3 regions of the Pseudoalteromonas sp. B62 genome follow, and region 1 is predicted to be linked to each of the others. Evidence: predicted binding sites of a transcription regulator. Region 1 holds the regulator's gene; each other region holds the start of a gene.
The links. The regulator FliA, encoded in region 1, starts transcription of late flagellar genes. The targets are predictions, from matches to a motif close to CTAAAGNTNNNNNNNNNNNNGCCGATA.
Positions count from the first base shown of each region.

Region 1 (6,495 bases):
CACAGTATACATAATTTTGTAAAGCCAGAGCCACAACGCCCTAAAGCGGCTCCCCAAGCTAGGGTTGCAGATAGTTTAGAAGCTTTACTAGAGCGTCAATCTCCTCGCCCACGTTCACCTGAATTAGCATCAATGTTTTCTCAATCGGGTATTGAAACGACCGATAATTATCAAGAGCCCGTTGTCAAACCTCGCTCAGCGAATATGTTTGCTCGCGAAGATATTGCACCAACACGTCCACAGACCCAAGCCGATAGTTTAGGTTTTGATGACCTAGATCGTGATTTTGATGATCTAGATAGCCCTGTAACACCTCAAGCGCACGTTAAAAATAATGAAAGTGAAGAAATGACGTCAATGCGTGAAGAAATGAACGCTATTCGTCAATTGCTAGAGCACCAAGTGTCAGGTTTAATGCAACAAGATATGGCACGCCGTGACCCCACACGTGCTTGTATGATTGACCGTTTAGTTGGTATGGGAATCGATAAAGAAGTTGCAGAACAAATGGCGTGTTTTGTACCTGATGACGTATCTCGCCAACAAGGTTGGAAGGCTTTGTTAACAATGGTCGAAGACCAGATGCAAACTACGAATAATGAAATACTACGTCAAGGTGGTGTTTACGCATTGGTAGGCCCAACTGGTGTGGGGAAAACGACAACAGTTGCAAAGTTAGCTGCTTTAGGCGCACAGAAATACGGTGCAGATAAAGTGGCGCTAATAACCACCGATACATACAGAATTGGTGCTTATGAGCAACTTGCAACATACGGTCGAATTATCGGTTGTGGAGTAAAGCAGGTTAAAGATGCTAATGAATTAGCTGAAGTTTTATACCATTTACGAAATAAACGTCTAGTATTAATTGATACAGCAGGTATGAGTCAACGAGACTTACGTTTAACAGAGCAATTGAATACGCTTATGCGCAATCAACGTGTTGATATTCGTAGTTATTTAGTATTAAGTGCAACAGCGCAAATAAATGTCTTGCAAGAAACAGTACGACACTTCAAAAAAGTGCAGTTAAGTGGTTGTATTTTCACCAAGTTGGATGAATCTTTAAGTTTAGGTGAGATTATTAGTATTGCGATTCAAAATCGCCTTCCAATAGGGTATCTTACTAATGGTCAACGAGTTCCAGAAGACATTCGTGTTGCAAATGCAGAAAAACTAGTAAAAAAAGCTGAGCAATTGTATTTGAAAAGAATAAAAGCACAACATTCACGACACCAAGCAGTGGCGTCGAGCACAGTAGGGATGTATGATTAACACAGTATTAGATCAAGCAAGCGGCCTGCGCAAAATGAGTCAAAACAATAACAACGGCGTAAAAGTTATCGCTGTTACTGGTGGCAAGGGTGGTGTAGGTAAAACAAATGTTTCACTTAACACGGCAATAGCATTAGGCCAGCAAGGTAATCGAGTTTTAGTACTTGATGCCGACTTAGGTCTAGCGAACTGTGATGTGATGCTCGGATTACGGGTTGAACGTAATTTATCACATGTACTTTCTGGTGAGTGTGAACTCGATGAGATTTTAGTTGAAGGTCCTGCAGGAATTAAAATTGTACCAGCGACCTCTGGTTCTCAGAGTATGGTGGAATTATCACCGTCTGAACATGCAGGCCTTATACGCGCTTTTAGCGAATTAAATACCGAATTTGATATCTTAATTGTAGATACCGCTGCGGGTATTTCAGATATGGTACTGAGTTTTTCTCGTGCTGCTCAAGATGTAATGGTTGTAGTGTGCGACGAACCGACTTCAATCACAGATGCTTATGCACTTATTAAAGTGTTAAGTCGTGAGCATGGGGTGTATAAATTCAAAATTGTAGCTAATATGGTTCGTAGTATGCGTGAAGGTCATGAGTTATTTGCAAAACTTTCAAAAGTAACGGACCGATTTTTAGATGTGTCAATGGAGTTGGTTGCAACAATCCCTTATGACGAAAATATGCGTAAGGCAACTCGCCGTCAAAAAGTGATTGTAGAACTTTTTCCTAGTTCTCCTGCTTCAGTTGCCTTTAAAGCACTGGCGACAAGAGCAGTGAAATGGCCTATACCTAACCAACCTTCAGGACATTTAGAATTTTTTATTGAGAAGCTAGTTAACGGCTAATTATGACAACATTGGTAAATAGAGCTATGGGATATCAATCAACACAAAATTTAAATGTGATTGTTGAAAAACATGCATCGCTAGTCAAAAAAGTGGCATGCCATTTAATTGCTCGTTTGCCTCCAAGTGTCCAACTCGATGACCTAATTCAGTCGGGTATGATAGGCCTAATTGAAGCATCAAAAAACTTTGATGCAACCAAAGGCGCAAGTTTTGAAACGTTCGCGGGAATACGAATTCGCGGTGCCATGCTTGATGAAATGCGCCGTGGTGACTGGGCTCCTCGGTCGGTTCATAGAAAAAGCCGTCTTGTAGCCGAGACGATTGCTGGATTAGAAAGTAGCTTAAATCGTGAACCAACCGATATAGAAGTTGCTGAAAAACTTGAAATTTCGTTAAATGAGTACCATCATATTTTAAACGATGTAAACACAAGTAAAGTGTTAGGCATCGAAGACCTCGGGGTCGATGAAGATGTTATTACCACGGCGGGCCAAGATTTAACGCTAGACAAACCGTTTAATAACGTTAAAAATGAACGATTTAATGAATCATTATTAAATGCTATCAAGTCATTACCAGAGCGAGACGCAATGGTACTTTCTTTGTACTATAACGATGAAATGAATTTAAAAGAAATTGGACATATACTCGATGTAAGTGAATCGCGTGTAAGTCAGATACATGGTCAGGCGATGATTAAGCTAAAAGCAAAAATCAATGACTGGATAAACTAGTAGTAAGTAAATACAGGTTAAGACCTCACTGGAGGATGTTTTGGATAAAAACATGAAAATTCTTGTTGTTGATGATTTTTCGACAATGAGACGTATTATTAAAAATCTATTGCGCGACTTAGGCTTTACCAACGTCCAAGAAGCGGATGACGGCTCTACAGCCTTACCCATGTTACAAAATCAAGTTTTTGATTTTGTGGTAACAGATTGGAACATGCCAGGAATGCAAGGTATTGATCTTTTGAGAGCGATAAGGGCTGACGATAAATTAAAACACCTTCCTGTTTTAATGGTGACAGCTGAAGCTAAAAAAGAACAAATAATAGCAGCGGCTCAAGCTGGTGTTAATGGCTATATTGTAAAACCATTTACAGCTGGCACATTAAAAACTAAATTAGAAAAAGTGTTCGAACGCTTAGGTTAATAATAGGGGAAAGGCTTATGCCAGCACCTGCTGCGCCTCGGATAACGTTAGAACAAGCTCGTCAGCTCGTCACTTTTTTAGAAAATGGCGAACATGATAAAGCTGATCAACTAATTTTAGATACTGCATCTAAAGAGCAGTCAGAAATATTTGACGAAGTGGGAAAGTTGACGCGTCAACTACATGAAGCTTTAAAAGGCTTTGAGCTAGACACGCGCCTAACAGATCTCACTAAAGACGCTATACCTGATGCTAAAAAACGGCTTAATTATGTCATTGAGATGACAGAAAATGCTGCAAATAAAACCATGGATGCGGTTGAGGCGAGTTTACCGATAGCACAACAGTTAGCGGATGAAATATCCCATATCAAACCGACATGGGACCGTCTAATGAGTCGTGAAATTGAACTCGGTGAATTTAAAGTACTGTGCCACAGCATTGATAAATTCATGAGCAGTTCTCATCATAAAACTGATGAGTTACAAAGCTTCATGACTAACATATTAATGGCCCAAGATTATCAAGATTTGACAGGTCAAGTAATTCGCCGAATTATAGAACTTGTTAGGGAAGTTGAAGAAAGCTTACTTCATCTTTTAACTGCTTTTTCTGAACAAGATATCAGTAAAGCAGTCACCCAAAAACCACAAAAAATAGATGACCCAGTTGACCCAGAAACATTAGCAGGTCCTGAAGGGCCTATTATTGATAAAGAATCACGTAATGATGTTGTGTCTGATCAAGATGAAGTCGATGATCTTTTATCAAGTTTGGGCTTCTAAGAGGAGAGTAACTGCATGTTTGAAGTCGATGAAGATATTTTACAAGACTTTCTTGTAGAAGCAGGAGAAATCCTTGAGCTTTTATCTGAACAGTTAGTTGAACTGGAAAACAATCCAGAAGATACCGAGTTGCTAAATGCTATATTTAGAGGCTTTCATACCGTAAAAGGCGGTGCTGGATTCTTAGCTATGACTGAGCTTGTTGACGCATGTCACGGCGCAGAAAATGTATTCGACTTGTTAAGGCAGGGCGTTCGTTCTGTTAATTCTGAGCTAATGGATGTTATCTTACAAGCACTTGATACTATCAATGAAATGTTTGCGACGATTCAAAATCGTGATAAACCAGAACCTGCGGATCCTCAACTACTTGAAGTTTTACATAAGTTAGGTCTCCCCACAGAAGACGAGTTATCAGGTACTTCTCCTGAAGTTGTTGTAGAACAGCCTCAAGAAGCCGCTGAAGCACAAACTCCCAGTACTGATGGTGCGGACCCTTTTGCTTTTGATGAGCTGTTTAGTGGCCCAACTTCATCTGAAACTGACTCTCAAATTGATGAAATTACAGAGGATGAGTTTGAAAACCTACTTGATGAATTACATGGTACAAGCCAAGAATCGGCAGTAAAAGCCCCCACAAATAGTCATGATTTGAATGGTGATATTACAGACGATGAGTTTGATAATTTACTAGACGAGCTTCATGGTGTTGGCAGTTTCGGCTCTGTTGCAGCGCAAGAAAGTAATGTTACACCTGATGTACAAAAGCCATCGCCTTCGACTAACAATACAGATTCATCGAACGATGATATCAGTGATGATGAATTTGAATCACTGTTAGATGAACTTCATGGTAAGGGAACTGCACCTAAATCTTTAGAAAGCACTCCTGCGATTGCTGAAAAACCAGCCGCAAAACAAGCTGTTCCTAAGCCCAAAGCAGCCCCAGTACCAAAAGTTGAAGCATCAAAACCAGTACCTGCAAAACCTGCTGAAAAAACAGTTGCTGCAGCTCCAAAAAAGGCTACTGCACCAACTGCTGAAACGACAGTGCGTGTTGACACTAAACGCTTAGATCAAATTATGAATATGGTCGGTGAATTGGTACTTGTTCGTAACCGCTTAGTTAGCTTGGCTACGAATTCTGAAAGCGAAGCAATGGGTAAAGCTATATCTAACTTAGATGTTGTTACTGCTGATATTCAAGGTGCGGTTATGCAAACCCGCATGCAACCAATTAAAAAAGTGTTTGGCCGATTTCCTCGAGTTGTTCGTGATTTAGCACGCAGCTTAAATAAAGACATTAATCTATTATTAGTTGGTGAAGAGACTGATTTAGATAAAAATTTGGTTGAGGCATTAGCCGACCCTTTAGTGCATTTAGTGCGTAACTCTGTTGATCACGGTATTGAAATGCCAGATTTTCGTGAGGCTGCTGGAAAACCAAGAACAGGTACTGTTACGTTATCAGCATCTCAGCAAGGCGATCATATTTTACTTACCATTAAAGATGATGGTGCTGGTATGGATGCTGAGAAGCTGAAAAAAATAGCGATTAGTAAAGGTGTTCTTGATCACGACCAAGCAAGCCGGCTTTCTGATACTGAAGCATATAATTTAATTTTTGCACCTGGTTTTTCAACAAAAGAAGAGATTTCGGATATTTCAGGTCGTGGCGTTGGTATGGATGTAGTTAAAACCAAAATTACCCAACTTAATGGCTCAGTAAGTATTCAGTCAGAGTTAGGTGTTGGGACTACTTTAGAGATAAAAGTACCATTAACTCTCGCTATCTTGCCGACCTTAATGGTTGTTGTTGGAGAGCAAACATTTGCATTACCACTTGCGGGTGTTAGCGAAATATTCCACCTCGATTTAACTAAAACGAATGTTGTTGATAGTCAATTGACAATTATTGTGCGCAAAAAAGCAATTCCATTGTTTTATCTTGAGCATTGGCTAGTTAAAGGCGCTGACCGCTCTCAGCGTAAAGCACATGGTCATGTAGTTATTGTCCAAATTGGTACACAACAAGTAGGCTTTGTCGTAGATTCGTTAATAGGGCAAGAGGAAGTTGTAATAAAACCTCTTGATGCTTTATTACAAGGAACACCCGGTATGGCTGGTGCTACAATTACTTCCGATGGTGGTATTGCACTGATTTTAGATGTACCAAATATGTTAAAACATTACGCGGGCTGATAATAAATAAAGTAGGTGCACTGTAAAAGTGCCCTACACTTCAATTTAATAAGAGAGCTAAATGGCCGTTAAAGTTTTAGTTGTTGATGATTCTAGCTTTTTTCGCCGCAGAGTGAGCGAAATACTTGAGCAAGACAGCGATATAAAAGTAATAGGTTTTGCTGTGAATGGCAGAGAAGCTGTTGAAAAAACAGCTGAACTACGCCCTGACATGATTAC
Region 1 covers NZ_JARLVB010000002.1:2,051,979-2,058,473, forward strand. Annotated here, with positions in the region: gene flhF (flagellar biosynthesis protein FlhF) at 1-1,275, shown strand, start outside; gene P4S71_RS13745 (MinD/ParA family ATP-binding protein) at 1,268-2,128, shown strand; gene P4S71_RS13750 (RNA polymerase sigma factor FliA) at 2,155-2,865, shown strand; gene cheY (chemotaxis response regulator CheY) at 2,906-3,289, shown strand; gene P4S71_RS13760 (protein phosphatase CheZ) at 3,307-4,074, shown strand; gene P4S71_RS13765 (chemotaxis protein CheA) at 4,090-6,276, shown strand; gene P4S71_RS13770 (protein-glutamate methylesterase/protein-glutamine glutaminase) at 6,338-6,495, shown strand, end outside.

Region 2 (6,495 bases), 1.7 Mb from region 1:
TTCGTGCTTGATTTGAATTCTGCTAGCATTTCATCTGCAGATTGAGTGCTAAAGCCACTTTGCTCAGACTTTGCAAGCTTACTATTTATTACCTCAGCTCTTCGAGCACGCCTGATCAGGTCGTTTACCAGTTCACTTTTATTTGCGTAATCACCCACGTTTTCAACGTGATTACGCAGCCATAAATCATTTTGCTCAGTAAGCGAAATACTTTGTCTAGCCATAACATTAAACCTTGCTTGCAATAGTTGGTGTAATTTTACACCAGAACAAAAAACACGCAATAAATTTTTCCCTTGAGCCTTCAGCCTCGCTCCACTAAAATAGCGCCCTTAAAAATCATTAAGGCAGGCTGTGTTAGTTAACTATAATCCCCCAATGAGCCCGTATTTAACAATACTTTTCCAAGACGACGATTTGCTCATCGTTAATAAGCCAAGCGAGTTATTAACCGTCCCGGGTAAAGATCCTAAACATGCCGATTGTTTAATAAGCCGTGTTAATCGTGTTTTTCCAACAGCTAAAATAGTTCATCGTTTAGATATGGCAACATCGGGCATACTTTGCCTTGCTATGAATAAAGTAGCGCACAGGCATTTAAGTATGCAGTTTCAAGAACGCGAAACAGCTAAGCGTTATATTGCACGTGTATTTGGGCAGCTTGAGGTCGATACGGGAACCGTGGATCTGCCGCTTATTTGTGATTGGCCTAATCGCCCAAAACAAATGGTTGATCACGAAAATGGTAAGCCATCGCTTACGCACTTTAAAATACTTGAGCGCGAAGCCGATGCTACCCGTGTAGAGCTAACGCCAATAACTGGGCGCTCACATCAGTTACGTGTGCATATGCTAAGTTTAGGACATCCTATTTTAGGTGATAGGCTCTATGCCCATAAAGACGCACTTGCCGCAGCTCCTCGCTTACAATTACACGCACAAATGCTGAAGTTGAAGCACCCTACAACTGAGCAAGTACTTACATTTGAAGCCGAACCTGAGTTTTAATCATTGCATTAATGATTATTAAGCCATAGTGCTAAACTTTTACCGTAGTACGCCGATACCTAATTAGTATTCATTATTTGAGCTTCTTATGGTATCTGCGCAGTTTTTAAAAAGTATACTTAACGTATTACTAATGTGTACGCTATTTTTAAGCATACAGGTAACAGCTGCAGAGCATATTGCCCCTCCTACATTATCAAGTATTGAAAACAACGATATTGAACGCTTGCTTCCAAATGACGAAATAAAATCAATACTTGCAGGTGAAACCGAGTTTTTGAGTTTATACAGCGAATATATGAGCGCCGACTTTAGAGGTGTTGTATTACTTATACCCGACTGGCAATCAGTGCCAACAAACAATGCTGGCATGAGCTTTTTACGAAAAGAACTTAATAACTTAGGCTATACCACTTACGCAATGACGGTACCCGACATAGACTGGCAAGCCAGCAAAATACCAGACTCATCAACAGAAATGCCTGCAGAAACAACGACACCTGATGCAGCTACAAGCACAGAGCCTGCGACTGCAGATATGAAGAAAAATGCAGAACCTCATTATGTTAATGCTTTAGAAAAAGTGACTAATGAAGTACTCGACAATTATAAAATAAATCTGATTGCTCGCTTTAATGCGCTATACCAAACTGCAATGCAAGAGCCAGGTAACGTAGTGGTTATTGCACAAGGTACCAGTGCTGGCGTATTACTTGAGCACTATGCCGACTTTCCAGAACAGAGAGTAGATGCATTTATAAGTTTAAGCAGTTACTTACCTAATACTAAACGTAATAAAGATTTGAGCCAAACAACATCACTTGTTACGCCAGCTTTACTCGATATTTACTATGCTAATGACAGCAATGATATTTTAATGAGCCTTAAAAATCGCCAACGCTGGGTTAACCGAAATGCTAAATTTGATTATCGCCAACGCCAGCTATTTGGCCTGCGCGATCAACCGGATCAACACGCACGTCTAACAAAAGAAATAGACGGCTTTTTACGCCGCCTTTTTTAAATATTCATAAGCTGCTTGAATATCTTGGCTCTTTTTAACTGCAAGCTCCATCATGTGTTTTGGTAAACCTTGCGATACCAATTTATCTGGGTGATGTTGGGACATAAGTTTACGGTACGCTACTTTTATCTCACGCTCAGTCACACCATCATTAAGCCCTAATAACGCCAATGCCTGTGTACGATTCATATTATTATTGGGTGGGACATGATGACCCGAGCCTTCACGGTAGCTGCTACTTTGCCCTTGGCTTTGTTGCTGTTGATTAAAGCGCTGTTGTTGCTTTCTAAAGTTAAATTCTGCTTGATAGCGTTTTAATACGAATGCAAAATGCGTTTTCGAAATCCCTAACTGCTTACTTACCTCTGCTAACAATTGTTTTTCTTGTTCGGCTAACACCCCATCAGAGAATGCCATTTGAATTTGTATCTCTAAAAACAATTGCATCAAGTCGTTTCGCTTAGCAAAGCGTTCTTTAAAGTCGTGCACGGTTTCTTTAAGTGAGAAGTCGCCCTCTTTACCCGACTGAAAAGCCTGCTGTGCTTCGCGGCGCTCTTCGCCTTTTAAACCCATTTCATCCATAAACAAGTTGGCGGCTTTTATATGCACTTCGCTAACTCTGCCATTCGATTTAGCAATATGCCCCATTACGGCAAAACAGCTCGAAAAGAACAAAGCTTGGCGCTCGTTTACATCTGCATCGTTAAACAAGCTTGAAAAGCCACCCGCTTTATCAAAGTTACTTTTTAAGCTTTTATCAAATAAATGGCCAAGGTATAAACCTAAAATGGCACCAAAAATTTTGCCAAACATAAAACCAAAACAAAAACCGAGTATTTTTCCCCACATTTATAATGCTGCCTTTTTAAAAAATTTAGTTAATGCGCCGCAAGGCGTTTGTTTAAGTCATTTAAACGTTCGGGTGTACCTATATCATCCCACTGACCAATATAAAGCTCGGTAGAGATTACATGCTTACTTAGCTTTTCACGTAAAATAGGCCCTAAAGGACGCCTCCCTTGCGTTAACCCTTTGAAAAAATCAGCCTGGTACCGACTGATCCCTGAGAATGTATACTTTTGACTCTCTGGCGATAAATGACTTAATGCAAAATCACCATCTGGATTATGTAGTGGGTTTTGTATTAGCACAATATGCGCCTCACCCGCTTGCAAATGCAGCTGCATTAGCGCACTTACATCATAATCGGTATATACATCGCCATTAACTACAATGAAAGACTCTCCAAGCAGAGGTAGCGCCTGAATAATACCGCCAGCAGTTTCAAGACCACCTTCAACTTCTTGACTGTAAAGTATGTTTACCCCAAATTGACTGCCATCGTTAAAGTAATCTTTTATTTTATCACCTTGCCAAGCGAGGTTTATTACAATATCGGTAATTCCGGCAGCTTTGAGGTTATTTATATGATGCTCAATAAGTGGTTTTTCTGCTACTTTTAACATTGGTTTTGGCATATTCTGTGTTAGCGGCATCATCCTCTGTCCGCGTCCTGCGGCTAAAATCAACGCTTTCATGTGCGCTCCTTTGCTAACTTTTCAGTCACTTTTGGCACTATGGTATGTTTAGTCCAATCACTCAATGCTTTAAGCTCGGGATAATTAGCAGCCACTTCAATAATATAATCAAGTGTGGGTAAAATATTATCTAAATAACCTGTTTTCCCGTCGCGTAAATATAATCGACAAAATATACCAGCTGCTTTTAAGTGGCGCTGAATACCGGTTAAATCAAACCAATATTTAAACTCATCAAATGAGGTATTAACCATTAAATTTTGAGCAGTGAACTCGCTATAAGCAAAATCAAGCAAGCTTGTTAGCTCTTTTGCCGGAAGTTTAAAATAGCAATCTCGGAGCAGCGATACTAAATCGTAACAAAGCGGACCACGTACCGCATCTTGATAATCTATAATCGCCCACAGGCCATTACTATTCATAATATTTCGACTGTGATAATCACGGTGCACGGTTACTGTAGGCTGCACAAGCATAGCCTGAGTGAGTAACTCACAGCTTGTTTGCCACATAGCTTGATACGCTGCAGTTGGGGATTCATCTATAAAGTCGTTTACTAACCACTGACTAAATATATCGAGCTCAAGTTTTATAAAGTCTGTATTGTAAGCTTGCATAACAGCTGAGGGTGGTGTTTTTGCCCATTGAGCACTTAAACTTATTAAAGCTTTGTAATACTCAATACGATTTTCATCATCTAGCATGTCAGCCAAATGCTTACTGCCTAAATCACTTAGTATAAAAAAGCCTTGCTGCTCGTCGCTAGCAATTATTTTTGGAAGTAAAAAGCCTTGCTCGGTAAATACCTTATTAAGTGATATATAAGGCGCGTTATTTACTTTTTGGGGTTCTGAATCCATCACAATAAAATGCTCATTACTGCACGTTAAACGGTAATAGCGACGGAAACTAGCATCCCCTGTTATCGCACTTAACAAAGTAGGCTGCGTATTAAAGTGTGTGTTTATAAATTGTTGTAAATTATCAAAGCGTGTCATTTTATAAGATATCTATTTTTAACTAAGTTAATTAGGTCAATTACTGTATTTGCCATTATTTTCCTTTATTATGTGTAAATTATATTTAATCACAAAGCATTAAGGTCAATAAATGAGCAAAACCTGGGGCATATTGATGCTAAGCGTAGTTAGCGCACCATCGCTTGCCGAAACTGAACTGACGCACAACCTTTGTGGCATTTCAATGCAAACCAGAGCTTGGCAACCACTTCCAGGCCTTGAGCTTGGTACTGTTGATATTAAAGCTGATGATGTAGAGCTCCTCGGCACTCAAAGTGCTGAATTTACCGGCAATGTTGATATTAACACCGTTAATATGAGTTTGTCCGCACAAACTGCGTTGATAGATAAACAGCGTGGTTTATTAAATGCAACCGGACCAATTACTTATCGTGACACAATTAGCCAAATAAGCAGCAAAGGGCTAAACGCCGATTTAAGCAACTCAGAAATTAGCCTACTTGGTGCAGATTACAGTTTAACCGATCAACAAGGTAAAGGTGGTGCAGAAAAGCTGACCGTGAATGATTCTGGCTTAGTGCTCATGAATGCAAGCTTTACTGCTTGTCCTGGTCAAAACCCTGTATGGGAAATAGAAGCAGACGAAATTAATTTATCCCGCGAGGAAGGCTGGGGTGAAACTCACAATGCGATACTAAAAATTCTTGATACACCTGTTTTATATTTGCCTTATTTTACATTTGCACTCGATGAACGTCGTAAATCAGGATTACTAAAGCCTAATATTTCCAGCTCAGATCGCTATGGTATTGAAACAATTACACCTTATTACTGGAACATAGCGCCAAATTTTGATGCCACTATTACCCCGCGCTATATGTCTCGTAAAGGCTTGCAACTGCAAACAGAGTTTCGGTACTTAACTGAGCAACATGAAGGTTTGGTCGGTGTAGAGTACTTAAATAAAGACGATTCAGAGCCAACTCTTGATTCACGTTATATGTTTCATTGGCAACAAAGAAGTTATTTAGGTGAGAGCTGGCGAGCTAATGTAGATATTACCAACGTAAGTGATGACAATTACATTACTGATCTTGATTCTAACTATGCAAATAAAACCGATACCCAACTTTACCGAACTGGCGCACTAACACACTTAGGTGAGACATGGCGTACAGATATTAAAGTGCAAAACTTTGAAGTACTCGGTGATCACTTAGAATCATATACCGCTATACCTCAAATCAACTTTACTCAAACAGCCCCATGGCGTATTGATAATTTTGATTTTACAGTTTCTGGCGAAATCAGTCATTTTACTAACGACTCAGCCATTATAGATCAAGCAACGCGAGTGCATTTAGAGCCTAAAGCTAGCTTTGATTACAAACAACATGCATGGTCGTTTTTATCTGAAGTAAGTTTATTGCAAACAAATTATAAACAACATGGTGATTTAGATGGCACGCAATACAGCGAAAGCGTATCACGTACAATCCCTAAAGTTCGTTTATATTCTCAACTAAATTTTGAACGTAATACATCATCTTTTATTGAAGATGGTATTCAAACTTTGGAGCCTCAAGTTCAGTATTTATATACACCCAATAAAGACCAATCTGATATTGGGTTATTCGATACAACTAAGCTACAAGACGATTACTATGGCTTATTTAGAGACACTCGATTTTCGGGTGTTGACCGTATTGCCGCTGCAAACCAATTTACATTGGGTGCAACAACGCGTTTGTTTGATAAAAAACAAGAAGAAGTGTTTAACTTTAGCGCTGGACAAATATTTTATTTAAGTGACTCAGCTAAACCAACAGAGCAAGGTTTAAACTCAGACACTAATTATAATGCACTATTTGCAGCCCAAACCATGTTACATTGGCATCGACGTTGGTATCTTGCTGGAGGTATTCAATACGATACAGATGGTAAA
Region 2 covers NZ_JARLVB010000002.1:358,332-364,826, forward strand. Annotated here, with positions in the region: gene P4S71_RS06060 (ribbon-helix-helix domain-containing protein) at 1-224, opposite strand, end outside; gene rluA (bifunctional tRNA pseudouridine(32) synthase/23S rRNA pseudouridine(746) synthase RluA) at 355-1,008, shown strand; gene P4S71_RS06070 (DUF3530 family protein) at 1,142-2,032, shown strand; gene djlA (co-chaperone DjlA) at 2,015-2,881, opposite strand; gene murU (N-acetylmuramate alpha-1-phosphate uridylyltransferase MurU) at 2,911-3,570, opposite strand; gene P4S71_RS06085 (aminoglycoside phosphotransferase family protein) at 3,567-4,568, opposite strand; gene lptD (LPS assembly protein LptD) at 4,681-6,495, shown strand, end outside.
Region 2: the regulator FliA is predicted to act here: its motif matches at 1,040-1,066, upstream of P4S71_RS06070 (DUF3530 family protein).

Region 3 (6,495 bases), 1.4 Mb from region 1:
AAAGCGCTACTTGATTCGTGCTCTATCGATACGAGTAAATTACTCGTTATTAGACAAAAACACTTAGTGAATCTAGAGTACGTATTAAATTCGGCTTTACACAACGGTAATTTTGCAGCTGTAATTACTTGGACTGATATAGTTAATAACCAGCTATTAACTAGCTTATCTCTGGATATGAGTAAAACAAATACAAAGTTATATTGCTTCACGAAAAACAAACAAACCACAGAGATATTACTAGCTCAATAATCTTGTTAAACTAACATTTTAGCTTTACACCAAAATTATGACCTCACTGAATAAAACATTATGTCTTTGTGGCAGCCAACAAAATTATGTTGACTGCTGCGAACCTTTTCATTTGGCAATACAGCATCCTCAAACACCAGAGCTACTTATGCGCTCTCGTTATAGTGCTTATGCACTCAAAAATGCTAAGTATATTTATCAAACATATACAACAGATAAACAGCCCGAAAACCCCGTTAAAGAAATTAAAGAATTTGCAGATGGTTGCCGCTTTATAAAACTGACAATTATAGATTCAGGCCACGATGATAGTCAGGGTTTTGTAGAATTTAAAGCGCACTACTTTTATGATAATTTATACTGTGAATTGCACGAACAATCAAAATTCATTAAAGAAAAAAATCAGTGGAAATATTCTGACGGCGTTATATTACCTGTTGCAGATATAAAAATTGGCAGGAACGATGATTGCCCATGTGGCAGTGCTAAAAAGTATAAAAAGTGCCACAGCCTATAAACCTCAACTTACCCAGGCATCAGGTATTTTGAAACACACTAATTAGTTAAATAATATGTACTCTAGTTTTGTACATATTATTTAACTTAATGTGGCGCATACGCACGAAAAGTTATTTATTTCCAAAAAACTCAGCGTCTCTAAATAAAATTTTTATACCAATCTGCTTATGTATGGGGTCTATTTAACGTTAAGAAAATTACGCTAGAACTAGGCAAAAGTTTTTGTATCTAGTTGTTCTAAATAAAAAATTTTTAACGACGTTATAGTGCAATTTAATTCGTTAAATTGATCAAAGATTTATGCAGGTTGGTATTATAGGGTTATGAGATAATTTATATTGTTCAAATACTTATACCAACTCTTTTAATTAAGTGATCTATTTTTAGATAACAGAGTCGTGTCGATAACAAGACAAAAAATCGTTATTTAATTGTCCTATATCAGAAATTTTTAACCCCGTTAGCGTCAGATTTAATCCCTCAAACTGATTAAGCATGATTGCGGATTGGTTGGTTAGTATTATTCAGATTGATATTAAAACCCACATAACAAAAATGGACCACTTGGGTCCATCTCTACTTTACGAGTACTTAAAATTTAAGAGTTACTCGTCGTCATCTAAATCAGCTTGTTGACGCTGTGCCGGCTTTGCTAAAATCTCTACGTAGAAAGACTTTAAATCTTGCTTTTCGATGTCGCTGATATGATTGCTAATCTCTGCAACGTGCACTACTTGAGCATCTTCAGCTGTATTACCAAACTTACAGTCAAATGCCCAGTAATCAGCATCTTCAGGTAGCGTTTTATTACGTTCTCTTTTCAAATATTTTTTCACTTCGTGCTTTGCAGCATCGACCATACGAGGGTATTTGATTTTCTCGTGATTCAGCGTGAATGTTTTCTTCATTACGTTCCTAATTACCTTGGTTTAATGATAACGGCATTTCATGTCATACCATTTGACATCATTATAGCAATTGCATTAAATTTTTGGATGGTTTTTTTAAACTAAATCAATTTTTAGGCAATTAACATTATAAATAGCTACAAAGCCTCTCTTTTTAGCCATCATTATTATAAAAATGACCATTTAAAGCTTGTTTTACTGGGCCTGACATAAGCTGATTTGAAATCGTAGATAGATAAATTATTTTGTAGGTCAATATTATGCTGTAGCTAAGTGAAGCGGTTGATGTAATGATTCATCATTAAGACCATCATAGAATGAAGCTACGTCCATTTGCGGATGCGATAGCTGAGTCTCTTTGTTCTTAATACGTCTGCGCACAGCTAGCTCACAATTATCAAGCACATTGAGTGGAATATGAGCTAAATCATTTCTTATTGAAAGTGGTTCAGGGTTTAAGCAGTGTCGTAACTTAATATCGCTCATACCTGCATGCTCTCCCACATTTGATAATAAAGCGGCGTTGTGTTGCCCAATCAACATATTAAATTCATCAGGTGCTAAAGGCTGCTTCGGACCCGAACCAAATTGCTTACGAAGTGTCTCTTCTTCAACAATAGGGTTTTCAATATCTGTTTTTGGAAAATGGAACTGACTAAAATCAAGCGCATCGTGGGATAACATTGCCAATAAAAGAGAAAACTCTCCTCGACGTTGTTCGTGTACACTTTTATTCAACCGTGTACTTAGTTGACTCTCTGTGATTAACAAATCGTCGATTTGCATAGACTTTAGCCGATTATTGTAGGTAATAGATATTTATCGGCTTTATTTCATTTTTCTTTAGCTTTTTTCTTTACTTAAATATAAGTTTTGCTATTATCAGCGCCGTTGCACTGGAGGGGTTCCCGAGCGGCCAAAGGGATCAGACTGTAAATCTGACGGCTCAGCCTTCGCTGGTTCGAATCCAGCTCCCTCCACCACTTTTCTTACCGCTAAGTTAAGTGGGGCCAAGTGTAACAAAATTAGTGTGGAGGGGTTCCCGAGCGGCCAAAGGGATCAGACTGTAAATCTGACGGCTCAGCCTTCGCTGGTTCGAATCCAGCTCCCTCCACCACTTTTCTTCTAAAATACCTTATATTTTAAACTTCAATAATTTTTTAAAATTCCCACTGTAAACTTTGTCCATTATTCTTTAACCAATCTGATGCTATCTTATGATCCGGATAAAACTTAGCTACACGTTGCCAAAATACACGACTGTGGTCTAAGTGACGTAAATGCGCCAACTCGTGGACTATGACGTAGTCTATAATTGATTTTTTGGCTCCAATCAAGAGTAAGTTAAACGTAAGCTCACGTTTACTATTACAACTCCCCCATTTACGTTTATAGATACGTATTCGTAAATCATTCGGTAAAGGTTCCTCCATTAGTTTACAAAAGTGGGCAAGACGCATATCAATATATAATCCTAATTTTTCAGTTAAATACGCCTCAAGTAATGTTTTATACTTCAATTTTTTATGGCTCACTCGAGAAGAACACAATACGCTTAATGTATTCTCATGCTCTATAACTTGAGAATGCAAAGCGTGTTCAAACGTTATGTCTATAAGATTTGAGAAAATTAGAATTTTATGTGTTTCGAGTGGATATTGCTTTGAGTCTGCAATATTAATCTGTTTATCAAGTTGGCTATTTACCCAATCTCGTTTCTCAACCAACCATAAATCCAACTGTTTTTTAGGAACATAATGAGGCGCATAAACGGTTATTGACCGTTGGTGCACTTTAATAGCAACAGTCTTACGTCGGGCACTTCGCTTTAATTGATACTCAAACAACAGTTCTACCACATTTAACCAACACGAAATTTCTAATATTTTATACCAATAGGCTTAAGTATGGGATCTAATTAATAATAAAAAACAGGTCTATAACTAAGTGAAAACTTTATATCTAACTGCTTCAAACGATAATAGAAGACCAAGCCTTGCTGACCTTACAATATTAAAGTTCATTTTATCTAAGAGCGATTTAATCGCTGCGTGAGGTGTGTCACCTAGTGGGGTCGGTAACTTTTCATGCGTTACCTTACTGACTTACATCCATGTGAAAAAAAGTAAAAACCTAGCAAAGCTTCTGCGTCCTGATCACGATTTTCACCTATATTTGTGCAGCGACAAAACGTAAATTACCTTTAGGTTGAATCCTAAAAACAGCGCATGTCTGGCACTTATGTTAACTGTACAAGCACAAATAATTGCTAAAAAATACAGTTTCACTTGAAACAAAAAAGCAGCGAATAAACCCCAATTAGATATTATTCAAAGTGATAGCAGTATGATAAAAACTTACACATAAATTCATATAATGGGAATTATAGGATTAACTACATTAGCTTTTTTAGATGAATGCGAACCTAAGTTAACCGATGGATAGTAAAGTTTTATATACGAGTAATCATGAGATGTGATCTCATGGCTATTACCACTGTCATCTTTAAAATACATTGAAAACGTTACACCATGATCAGCAAGAACCGCTTTTATATTTAAACTTTCAAGATGACTAAGCCACTGTATAAATTGCTCCCCTGTTGCCAAAAATGCAATTCCTTTACTGCGCCCCTCACCTTCAAAAAGTGCTAAACGAGTCGTTGAACTAGCATCCTCGAGCGTTAAAGGTCCTCGTTCGTCCTCATTCCAAAAAGCAAGTTCGGGTACTATACTAAAACCTAAAACGCGCTCATACCATTTAACTGCATTCGATAAATTTTCAACATTCAAATGGCAATGATCAATACCTGACAATTTAGGCATATTTTTATTATCCACGTTACTCACCAATTTCTGACTTTAATTGCTCTAAAAACTCATGCATGTAAACTGTACGCCTATTCGCTTCTGCTTTAGCTGATGGGGTATTCATGCTTTGAGCAATATGTAATAGTTTTATAAAAAAATGATCAAGTGTATATTTTTTATCATCAGCTTCTCGTTCAATACAAAAGGGTCTTCTGGGTTATACAATAACCGAGAAATTGAGCCGCCAACTTTCATACATCGACTCACTCCAATCGCACCTAGTGCATCCATTCTGTCAGCATCTTGTACTATTTGCGCCTCAACTGTTTTAATTTCTATATTTGCGCTAAAGCTATGAGCCGCAATAGCATGATGAATATCATCAAAAAGTGACTCGTCATAATCAATCGATTTTAAAAATTCCAGTGCCTTATCTGCTGCCATAGTAGAGGCTTTTGCACGATCAGGGTGGTTTTTAGCCACCGCCACACAGTCATGCATCCACGCTGCAGGTAATACAACTGACATATTAGCCTGCTCTGCATTACATAGTTTTATTGCAACGAGCACCACTCGCTCTATATGCGTAATATCGTGAGCCACATCGGCATGCACTAAAGAGGTTATAAATTCTCTGCATTGTGAATTAAGTATTTGTAAATCGGGGCTTAAAACGGCGTCAGGCACTTTCAGGTTCCAAAAGCTAATTAATAAGTGAATTATTAGTACTTTACCGTGCTTTATAGCCCTCTTGCAAAACATTCATTGTATGTTGCCCGCTGCTTGACTAAAATACAGCGCTTATTTATTACTACTGAGAAGCCTTATGTCATCTGCCGTTTACCTACAAGCTGGTCGCGATAAATCATTAAAAAGAAAACACCCTTGGTTATTTTCAAAAGCCATCAAAAAAATTAAAGGTAAACCTGGATTAGGCGACACAGTAACGATTCACGATAGCGAAGGTAAGTTTTTAGCAACTGCTGCTTATAGCCCTCATTCGCAAATTCGTGCACGTGTTTGGAGCTTTGACGAAAAAGAAATCATCGATCAAAACTTTTTTGAACGCCGTTTACGTCGCTCATTAGAAGCACGGAGCCAAGTAATAGAAGAAGGCGGATTAACAGGCTTTAGATTATGTGCAGCTGAGTCTGATTACTTACCAGGCGTTACAATCGATAAATTTGATAATGTACTAGTTTGTCAGTTACTAAGTGCGGGTGCCGAGCGTCATAAAGGCGAGATTGTTGGCGCGTTAATGGCTATTTTTCCAGGTTCTAGCATATACGAGCGCTCAGACGTAGAAGTACGTACAAAAGAAGGTTTGGAGCCAATTAAAGGTGTTCTTTGGGGTAATGAGCCAACACAACCTGTACTTATTGAAGAAAACGGCTTAAAAATTGAAGTCGATATAATTGAAGGTCATAAAACCGGATTTTACTTAGATCAACGCGATAGCCGTGCTGCACTTGAGCGTTTTTCAAAAGACAAAACGGTACTTAACTGTTTTAGTTACACAGGTACATTTTCGTTGTACGCTTTGCGTGGCGGGTGTGAGCATGTCACTAACGTTGATGTATCGCAACCAGCGTTAGATACTGCTAAACGTAATGTTGAGCATAATAACTTAGACTTAAATAAAGTTGATTTTGTGAAGCAAGATGTCTTTAAGTTACTGCGTCAATACCGCGACGAAGGCAGACAGTTTGATACCATCGTAATGGATCCACCAAAGTTTGCTGATAATAAAGCGCAGCTAACGGGCGCGTGTCGTGGTTATAAAGACATCAACATGATTGCCATGCAAATACTAAAACCAGGTGGAACATTACTGACATTCTCTTGCTCTGGCTTAATGGAGCAAAACCTATTTCAAAAAGTTGTTGCTGATGCGGCTCTTGATGCGGGCAAAGATCTACTTATAATGGAACGATTAAATCAAGCAGCCGATCACCCAATTGCGGGTAGCTACCCTGAAGGCTTTTACTTAAAAGGCTTAATTTGTA
Region 3 covers NZ_JARLVB010000002.1:3,498,666-3,505,160, forward strand. Annotated here, with positions in the region: gene P4S71_RS20235 (SulA-like leucine-rich domain-containing protein) at 1-252, shown strand, start outside; gene P4S71_RS20240 (YchJ family protein) at 290-769, shown strand; gene P4S71_RS20245 (DUF6172 family protein) at 1,377-1,679, opposite strand; gene P4S71_RS20250 (VC2046/SO_2500 family protein) at 1,938-2,465, opposite strand; tRNA gene P4S71_RS20255 (tRNA-Tyr) at 2,578-2,662, shown strand; tRNA gene P4S71_RS20260 (tRNA-Tyr) at 2,712-2,796, shown strand; gene P4S71_RS20265 (M48 family metallopeptidase) at 2,840-3,538, opposite strand; gene P4S71_RS20270 (VOC family protein) at 4,049-4,504, opposite strand; partial or broken gene P4S71_RS20275 (HD domain-containing protein) at 4,521-5,251, opposite strand; gene P4S71_RS20280 (class I SAM-dependent methyltransferase) at 5,316-6,495, shown strand, end outside.
Region 3: the regulator FliA is predicted to act here: its motif matches at 2,500-2,526, upstream of P4S71_RS20250 (VC2046/SO_2500 family protein).